Regions from separate parts of the Affinirhizobium helianthi genome, predicted to be linked through region 2. Evidence: predicted binding sites of a transcription regulator. Region 2 holds the regulator's gene; the other holds the start of a gene.
What was found. Region 2 encodes PhoB, which activates phosphate uptake and scavenging genes when phosphate is short. Its sites were predicted from a motif close to TGTCATNNANCTGTCAT; they were not measured.
Positions count from the first base shown of each region.

Region 1: a site for PhoB is predicted at 1,714-1,730, ahead of olsB (l-ornithine N(alpha)-acyltransferase). Genes of this name have one in related genera too.

Region 1 covers NZ_JBHUEQ010000004.1:267,591-271,460, forward strand. The annotation lists gene ACFSE1_RS04670 (hybrid sensor histidine kinase/response regulator) at 1-1,661, shown strand, start outside; gene olsB (l-ornithine N(alpha)-acyltransferase) at 1,774-2,649, shown strand; gene ACFSE1_RS04680 (NADP-dependent malic enzyme) at 2,710-3,870, opposite strand, start outside.
Region 2 covers NZ_JBHUEQ010000013.1:27,331-31,200, forward strand. The annotation lists gene pstA (phosphate ABC transporter permease PstA) at 1-129, shown strand, start outside; gene pstB (phosphate ABC transporter ATP-binding protein PstB) at 146-961, shown strand; gene phoU (phosphate signaling complex protein PhoU) at 1,015-1,725, shown strand; gene phoB (phosphate regulon transcriptional regulator PhoB) at 1,754-2,437, shown strand; gene ACFSE1_RS07390 (GcrA family cell cycle regulator) at 2,668-3,291, opposite strand; gene ACFSE1_RS07395 (aspartate aminotransferase family protein) at 3,638-3,870, shown strand, end outside.

The DNA of each region.
Region 1 (3,870 bases), on a different contig from region 2:
ATCGAGAGTTGCGCGTGTTCAGCTGGCGGGACCTGCTGGTCCGGGAGCCGGGTTCCAGGCGGGAGCTTGTCTTCAGCAGTGCGCGCGATGTGACCGAGGAGCGGCGGGCCGCCCACGCCAAAGACGAAGCGCGGCTTCAGGCGGAGGAATCGAGCCATGCCAAGAGCCGTCAGCTCGCGACCGTCGTGCACGAACTGCGCACGCCGCTGAACGGCATTCTCGGCATGAGCCAATTGCTGCAACACACGGAATTGACGCCGGAGCAGCGCAACTATCTCGGCGGCATCTCACAGGCCGGTTCCGCCATGGCGCAACTGGTGGACGATCTTCTCGATTATTCCACAATAGAGGCAGGCCGCTTCCGCCTGAATAGCCGTGCGGAAAACATACGCCAATTGCTGGATAGCGTGGTCGAGATGATGGCTCCGCGCGCCCACCAGAAGGGCATCGAGATCGGCGCTACCGTCGCCTATGATGTGCCAGCCCTGATGGACTTCGACCCGGCGCGGCTGAGACAGGTTCTGTTCAATGTCATCGGCAACGCGGTGAAATTCACCCAGGTCGGTGGCGTGTTGATTCGCGTTCATCTGGAAGGGGCGCGGCTGGTCATCACCGTCGCGGATACCGGCCCCGGCATGAACGAGGAGGACCGCAAGCGTATCTTCGAGGAATTCGAGCAGGTTGGCGATGCGGCGGAGCGTAGCGGTGGAACGGGGCTTGGCCTGTCCATTTCCTCGCGCATCCTGCGGGAGTTCGGCGGCGATCTCTCCGTTGACAGTCGCAAGGGCATTGGCACGACCTTCACCATCAGCCTGCCTGCCATTTCCGCGGATGCAGGCAAGGAAGGCAGCGACCGGATGCTGCTTTTGCGCTCTTCGCGGGTTCTGCTCCTGGCGCCCGATGGTCCTGCGGCGGAGGCGACGATTGCCAGCATCGAAACGCTGGGCGGACGGTGCCGCCATGTTCGCACGGTATCGGAAGCGGAATGGGTCATCTCCAATTCCTCGCGTCAGAATCTCGCCTTCACGGACATGATTGTCGATCATCGTATCGGTGGTGTCGATGGAATGGGGCCGGTTGCAAGCCGTATCAGGCGCATTCTGCTGGTCAGCCCGGAAGAGCGTGGCCATCAGCGCTGGGATGCCTATGACGCCTGGCTTATCCGGCCATTGAGAGAGCAGTCGCTGGTGGACGTTCTGCGAGGCCGGTTGGGAGGCGGGCAAAGCCACAAGGCGAGCGTCATTGTGGATGGCGGTGTGGTCCCCGAACCCTCCTTTGCGATTGGGCTTCAGGTGCTTTTTGCGGAGGATGATCCGGTGTCTGCCATGATGGTGGGTGCCGTCCTCAGAAAAGCTGGCTGTAGTGTGCAGCATGTGAGCGATCTTGTGGCGCTCGAAAAGGCGGCCTCTGCCCAGCCGCGGCCGGATCTCATCGTCTCCGATCTGCATATGCCGGGCGGCGAGCTTTCGGATGTTCTTCAAAGCCTGCATCGGCAGGGTGTCAATGCGCCCGTTCTGGTGCTTTCTGGAGAAACCGATTCTTCCTTGAAAGAGCGGATACTCGCTCAAGGGGCAGGAAGCATCTTGCCAAAACCTGCCGATCCGCACCGTTTGCTGCACGAGATAAAGCAGTTATTGGAAATGCAGCGGCAGAAAACCTGATCTTATTCGTGTTGTTGCAGGTTCTACATCAATCCTGGACATCGCCGGGTTACGTCACTTTCCTGTCGCATAATGGTGTTTTATGAAGTCCACCAACGGGGACGGTGAATCAATGAGTGTCGATCTTCTCAAGCGAGAAATCCAAGAGGATATCCAGCGCGAGCAGGAGCCGCAGCCTGCCTTGCCTGCTGATGTGTTTGGCCGAATTGGCAGCATGGAAACGCGCCTTGCGCGCAACAGCCGCGAAATCGAATCGGCCCAGGCTATTCGCTACAAGGTCTTCGTGGAAGAAATGGGCGCCACCTTGCCGCCTGAAGCCATGGCATTGAGACGCGACTTCGATATCTACGACGAAATATGCGACCATCTTCTGGTGGTGGATACGGCATTGACCGGTGAGCCCGAAGAGCAGATTGTCGGCACCTACCGCCTGCTTCGGCAAGAGGTGGCCATGGCAAACGGCGGCTTCTATTCCGCAAGCGAATACGATGTGGCTCCGCTTCTAGCGCGCCATCCGGAAAAGCGCTTCATGGAGCTGGGTCGTTCCTGCGTGCTGCCGCACTACCGCACCAAGCGCACGGTTGAACTGCTTTGGCAGGGAAATTGGGCCTATGCCCTGCGCCACAACATGCATGCCATGTTCGGCTGCGCGTCCTTCTCCGGCACCGACCCGAAGAACCATGCTCTGGCTCTCTCCTTCCTGCATCACACCGTGGGCATGAAGGATGAATGGGCGGTTTCTGCCCTGCCGGAACTCTTTCAAAGCATGGATATGATGCCGCTCGAATCGATCAATTCCAAGCAGGCATTGATGGCGCTGCCGCCGCTGATCAAGGGATACTTGCGCCTTGGCGCAATGGTCGGAAACGGCGCGGTGGTGGATCAGGCCTTCAACACAACGGATGTGTTGATCGTGCTGCCTATCGAATCCATCTCGGGCCGCTATATCAACTATTATGGCGCGGATGCCGGTCGCTTCGGCGGCTGATACCGCAATCTTCTTTGTGAAAAGCGCCCGGTGGCATATAGCACCGGGCGCTTTTCCTATTCAGCTTCCGGCGTTGTAGGCGGCAATCGCCGCCATGTTCACAATGTCGGAATCCTTTGCTCCCATCGAGGTGATCTGGACTGATTTGTCGAGACCGACAAGCAGCGGGCCGATCAGCGTGGTGCCGCCCAGTTCCTCCAGCATGCGCGTTGAAATCGATGCGGAATGGATCGCTGGCATCACCAGAACATTGGCCGTGCCGGAGAGGCGGTTGAACGGATACTGTTCGAGACGCGCGGCGTTCAGCGCCACATCTGCCGCCATTTCTCCGTCATACTCGAAATTGACCCGGCGTTGGTCGAGAATTGCCACCGCCTCACGCACCCGTTCCGAGCGCTCGCCGCGCGGCTGGCCAAAGGTGGAATAGGCGAGCATTGCCACGCGTGGTTCATAGCCCATGCGCCGTGCGAGACGTGCCGCCTCGCAGGCTATATCGGCCAGATCCTGTGCGCTCGGCATGTCATGCACGGCCGTATCGGCCACGAAAACGGTACGGCCGCGAGACACGACGATGGAAACGCCGATGACCTTGTGGCCCGGCTTCGGGTCGATGCAGCGGCGCACGTCCGAGAGGGCCGTTGCATAGTTGCGAGTGGTACCCGTCACCATGGCGTCCGCATCGCCAAGCGCCACCATGCAGGCAGCGAAGTGGTTGCGGTCGTTGTGGATCAGGCGCTGCACATCGCGCAGCAGATAGCCCTCGCGCTGAAGGCGGGCATAGAGATAATCGATGTAGGTTTCCACCCGGTTGGACAGGCGGGCATTGACGATCTCGATACCGGGGCGGTCGAGTTCGATACCTGCCCGTTCGGCAGTCGAGCGGATCACATCGTCTCGACCGAGAAGAATGGCTGTGCCGAGCCCCTGATTGATGAAGGAGACGGCAGCGCGCATGACCTGTTCTTCTTCGGCTTCCGCGAAGACAACCCGTTTCGGATTGCGGCGGACCTGCGCATAGATATTCTGAGTGGTGGCCGCAATCGGATCGCGACGGGCGGAAAGCTCGCGCCCATAGGCGTCGAGATCTTCAATCACCCGACGTGCTGCGCCGCTTTCAATGGCGGCCCTGGCGACAGCCACCGGAATGGCCGAGATGAGGCGTGGATCGAAGGGCACCGGAATGATGTATTGCGGCCCGAAACGCGGACGCACGCCCTGATA
Region 2 (3,870 bases):
TGGGCCAACGAGGCAGAGCGTGCCTTCGTCGAGCGCACCTCGGGAGCGATCATCATCCTGCTCCTGTTCCTCATTGTCATGAATGTCGGCGCAATCCTCTTGCGGCGGCGCTTCGAAAGACGTTGGTAGTCAAGGAGACGGATCCATGAACATGATGTCCGAAGCAGCAGTAGAAAAGGCGCTGGATCAGAAAATGAATGACGTTTCCTACAAGATGATCGGCAAGGACGTGTCGGTTTATTACGGCGAAAAGCGCGCGCTGTTCGATGTGAACCTGAACGTCCGCCAGAACACCGTCACGGCCCTCATCGGTCCGTCCGGCTGCGGCAAGTCCACCTTCCTGCGGACGCTCAACCGCATGAACGATACGATTGAAAATTGCCGCGTGACCGGCCGCATCACGCTCGATGCCGACGATATCTACGATGCGGCCATCGATGTCGTTGAACTTCGCGCCCGCGTCGGCATGGTGTTCCAGAAGCCGAACCCGTTCCCGAAGTCGATCTACGAGAACATCTCCTACGGCCCGCGCATTCATGGTCTCGCCCGCAACAAGGCGGATATGGACCAGATCGTGGAAGCCAGCCTGCAAAGAGCAGGTCTCTGGAACGAGGTGAAGGATCGCCTGCATGAATCCGGCACCGGCCTGTCCGGCGGCCAGCAGCAGCGCCTCTGCATCGCGCGTGCGATCGCCGTTTCGCCGGAAGTCATCCTGATGGATGAGCCCTGCTCGGCGCTTGACCCGATTGCGACAGCCAAGGTGGAAGAGCTGATCCACGAACTGCGGACCAACTACACCATCGTGATCGTCACACACTCCATGCAGCAGGCGGCGCGCGTGTCGCAGCGCACGGCCATGTTCCATCTGGGCCAGCTGGTGGAAGAGAACGATACCGACAAGATGTTTACCAACCCGGACGATCAGCGCACGCAGGATTACATCATGGGCCGCTTCGGCTGACCCTGAGACCGCATCCTGACCGCTTCGATAACGCCAGATCCGAGGAAAAATTCATGTCATCGCATATCATGTCAGCCTTTGATGAAGAGCTGAAATACCTGAACCGCCGCATCTCCGAGATGGGTGGCCTTGCCGAACAGATGTGTGCCGATGCCGTGCGCGCGCTGGTCAATGCCGATGGCGCCCTGGCGCAGAAGGTCATCTCGGATGATGTGATCCTGGATACGGCCGAGCGCGAGATCCAGGAAAAGGCGATTGTCACCATCGCCAAGCGTCAGCCCATGGCGTCGGACCTTCGCGAAATCATCGGCACGCTGCGCATTGCAGCCGATCTCGAGCGTGTTGGCGATCTTGGCAAGAACAATGCCAAGCGCGTCATGGCGGTGCAGGGAACGGGCGTGCCGCGCAAGCTGGCGCGGGGCCTCGAACATCTGTCCGAACTGGCGCTTGTCCAGCTCAAGGAAGTGCTGGATGTGTTTGCCAATCGCTCTGCGCAGAAGGCCGAGGCCATTCGCCAGCGCGACGAGGAAATCGACGCCATGTACACCTCGCTCTTCCGCGAGCTTCTGACCTACATGATGGAAGATCCGCGCAACATCACCACCTGCACGCACCTCCTGTTCTGCGCCAAGAACATCGAGCGCATTGGTGATCACGCGACCAATATCGCCGAAACCATCTATTATATCGCGACGGGTGCGCAGCCGCAGGGCGAACGTCCGAAGGACGATACGTCCAACACGCTTGGCGCTGTGACCGAATAAGCGCGTCAGGCCGGAGTACGAAAAAGCCATGCTGCCCAAAATCGCTGTTGTCGAGGACGAGGAGGCGCTGAGCGTCCTCCTGCGTTATAACCTCGAGGCCGAAGGCTATGAGGTTGAAACCATCCTGCGGGGCGACGAGGCGGAAATCCGCCTTCAGGAGCGCGTTCCGGATCTTCTGATCCTGGATTGGATGCTGCCCGGCGTGTCCGGCATCGAGCTGTGCCGCCGGTTGCGCATGCGCCCGGAGACCGAGCGCCTGCCGATCATCATGCTCACGGCCCGCGGCGAGGAAAACGAACGCGTTCGTGGCCTTGCGACTGGCGCCGACGATTACGTGGTGAAGCCCTTTTCGACACCGGAGCTTATGGCGCGGGTGAAGGCCATGCTGCGGCGGGCAAAGCCTGAGGTTCTGTCCAGCGTGCTGCGCTGCGGCGATATCGAGCTTGATCGTGAAACGCATCGCGTGCATCGCAAGAGCCGGGAAGTGCGCCTGGGTCCGACAGAGTTCCGCCTGCTGGAGTTTCTCATGGCGTCACCTGGCCGTGTTTTCTCCCGTTCGCAATTGCTGGATGGTGTCTGGGGCCACGATATCTACGTGGATGAGCGTACGGTTGATGTGCATGTCGGCCGTCTGCGCAAGGCGCTCAACTTCTCCAACATGCAGGATGTCATCCGCACGGTGCGCGGTGCCGGCTATTCCATGGAAGCTTGAATTTCCAATGTCTGCAAAGCAGCCCGGTGCCTGGAGCATGTTGCGCAAAAGCGTGCAGCGGTTTTGCGCTAACAACATGCGGTGAAACAAAAACTTAAAGCGTGGGGAGCGGATCCGAAAGATCGCGACACGCTTTAAAGATGCCGGGTATTTCTTTGGCAGCGTTATGGCAGGCACAAAAAAAGCGGGCACATGTCCCGCTTTTTTAATTTCATGTCTTTCGGCTTGTATCAGCCGCGAGCGACAGCGTTGGCGGCTCTGCGACGCTCATTCACCGGCTGATAGGCCATACGGGCGTGATACTTGCAGTAAGGCGAACCGTCGCAAGCTTCCGCGCCGCAGAAGTGGAAATCGTCCTTCAGCGGGTCGCCAACCGGCCACTTGCAGGTGCGCTCGGTCAGTTCCGTCAGGGTCAGGCGGCGGGCCATAGGCACAACCGAATTTCCAACCGTTTCCAGAATTCTCGGTTCCGATGCGGACGCCTCGATCTCGTCCTGCATGGCCGCGATATCGGCTGGGCGTGGCTGGCGCAACGGCGCCTGGGAGGCCGGGCGGGCAGCAAAGCTTGCCGGGCGCTGCTGCGGGGCCGCAGGGCGCTTCGGTGCGCGTGTCGGGGTTGCAGTGCCGCCTGCTTTCACGCGGCCCGGCAGGTTCAAGCGATGGACCTTGCCGATCACAGCGTTGCGGCTTACACCGCCCAGTTGCGCCGCAATCTGGCTGGCGCTCAGGCCCTCGGCCCATAGCCTCTTTAACTTCTCGACACGTTCGTCTGTCCAGTTCATGCAGTCTCTCCGCCTTGAGCACGCATAAAAGACAGAATCACTCACCGTTGCGACAAATATAATTCGTCGCATGTACTACATCTATACTTTCGGTGACTAGTTCCGCCGCATGCAGTCTAGTAATTGATGATTAACCTAATAGGCGGTGGACTCGGTGGCAAGAGTCGGCGGAATCGCAGCGAATCGATTTCCGGGTTTTCCCCAACTTGCTTGACAACAGAGTCATTTTTGCCACAGCGATTCAACCGTGAGTCACGTCTGCGCACCTATGCTGAAATGCCCTTAATTCCCAGCGATTTGTTGACACGCGCGGATGAAATGCCGATAGTGCCCACGCCGTCCACTGGGGCGGCATTTTAATTTTACGCGGCGCATGCCGCACACCGTTTGAGACAACTGCCCAAGGAGTGATGTCGCCATGGCTGAAGCCGCGCTTTTCGACACGTTTGCAAGGGCTCCGCTGCGTTTTGTGCGCGGTGAGGGCGTCTGGCTCGTGACGGAATCTGGCGAGCGATATCTCGATTTCGGCGCTGGCGTGGCCGTCACCTCGTGCGGTCATGCGCATCCGCATCTCGTCGGTGCGTTGAAGGATCAGGCAGATAAGGTCTGGCATCTTTCCAACCTTTACGAGATCCCGGATCAGGAGCGCCT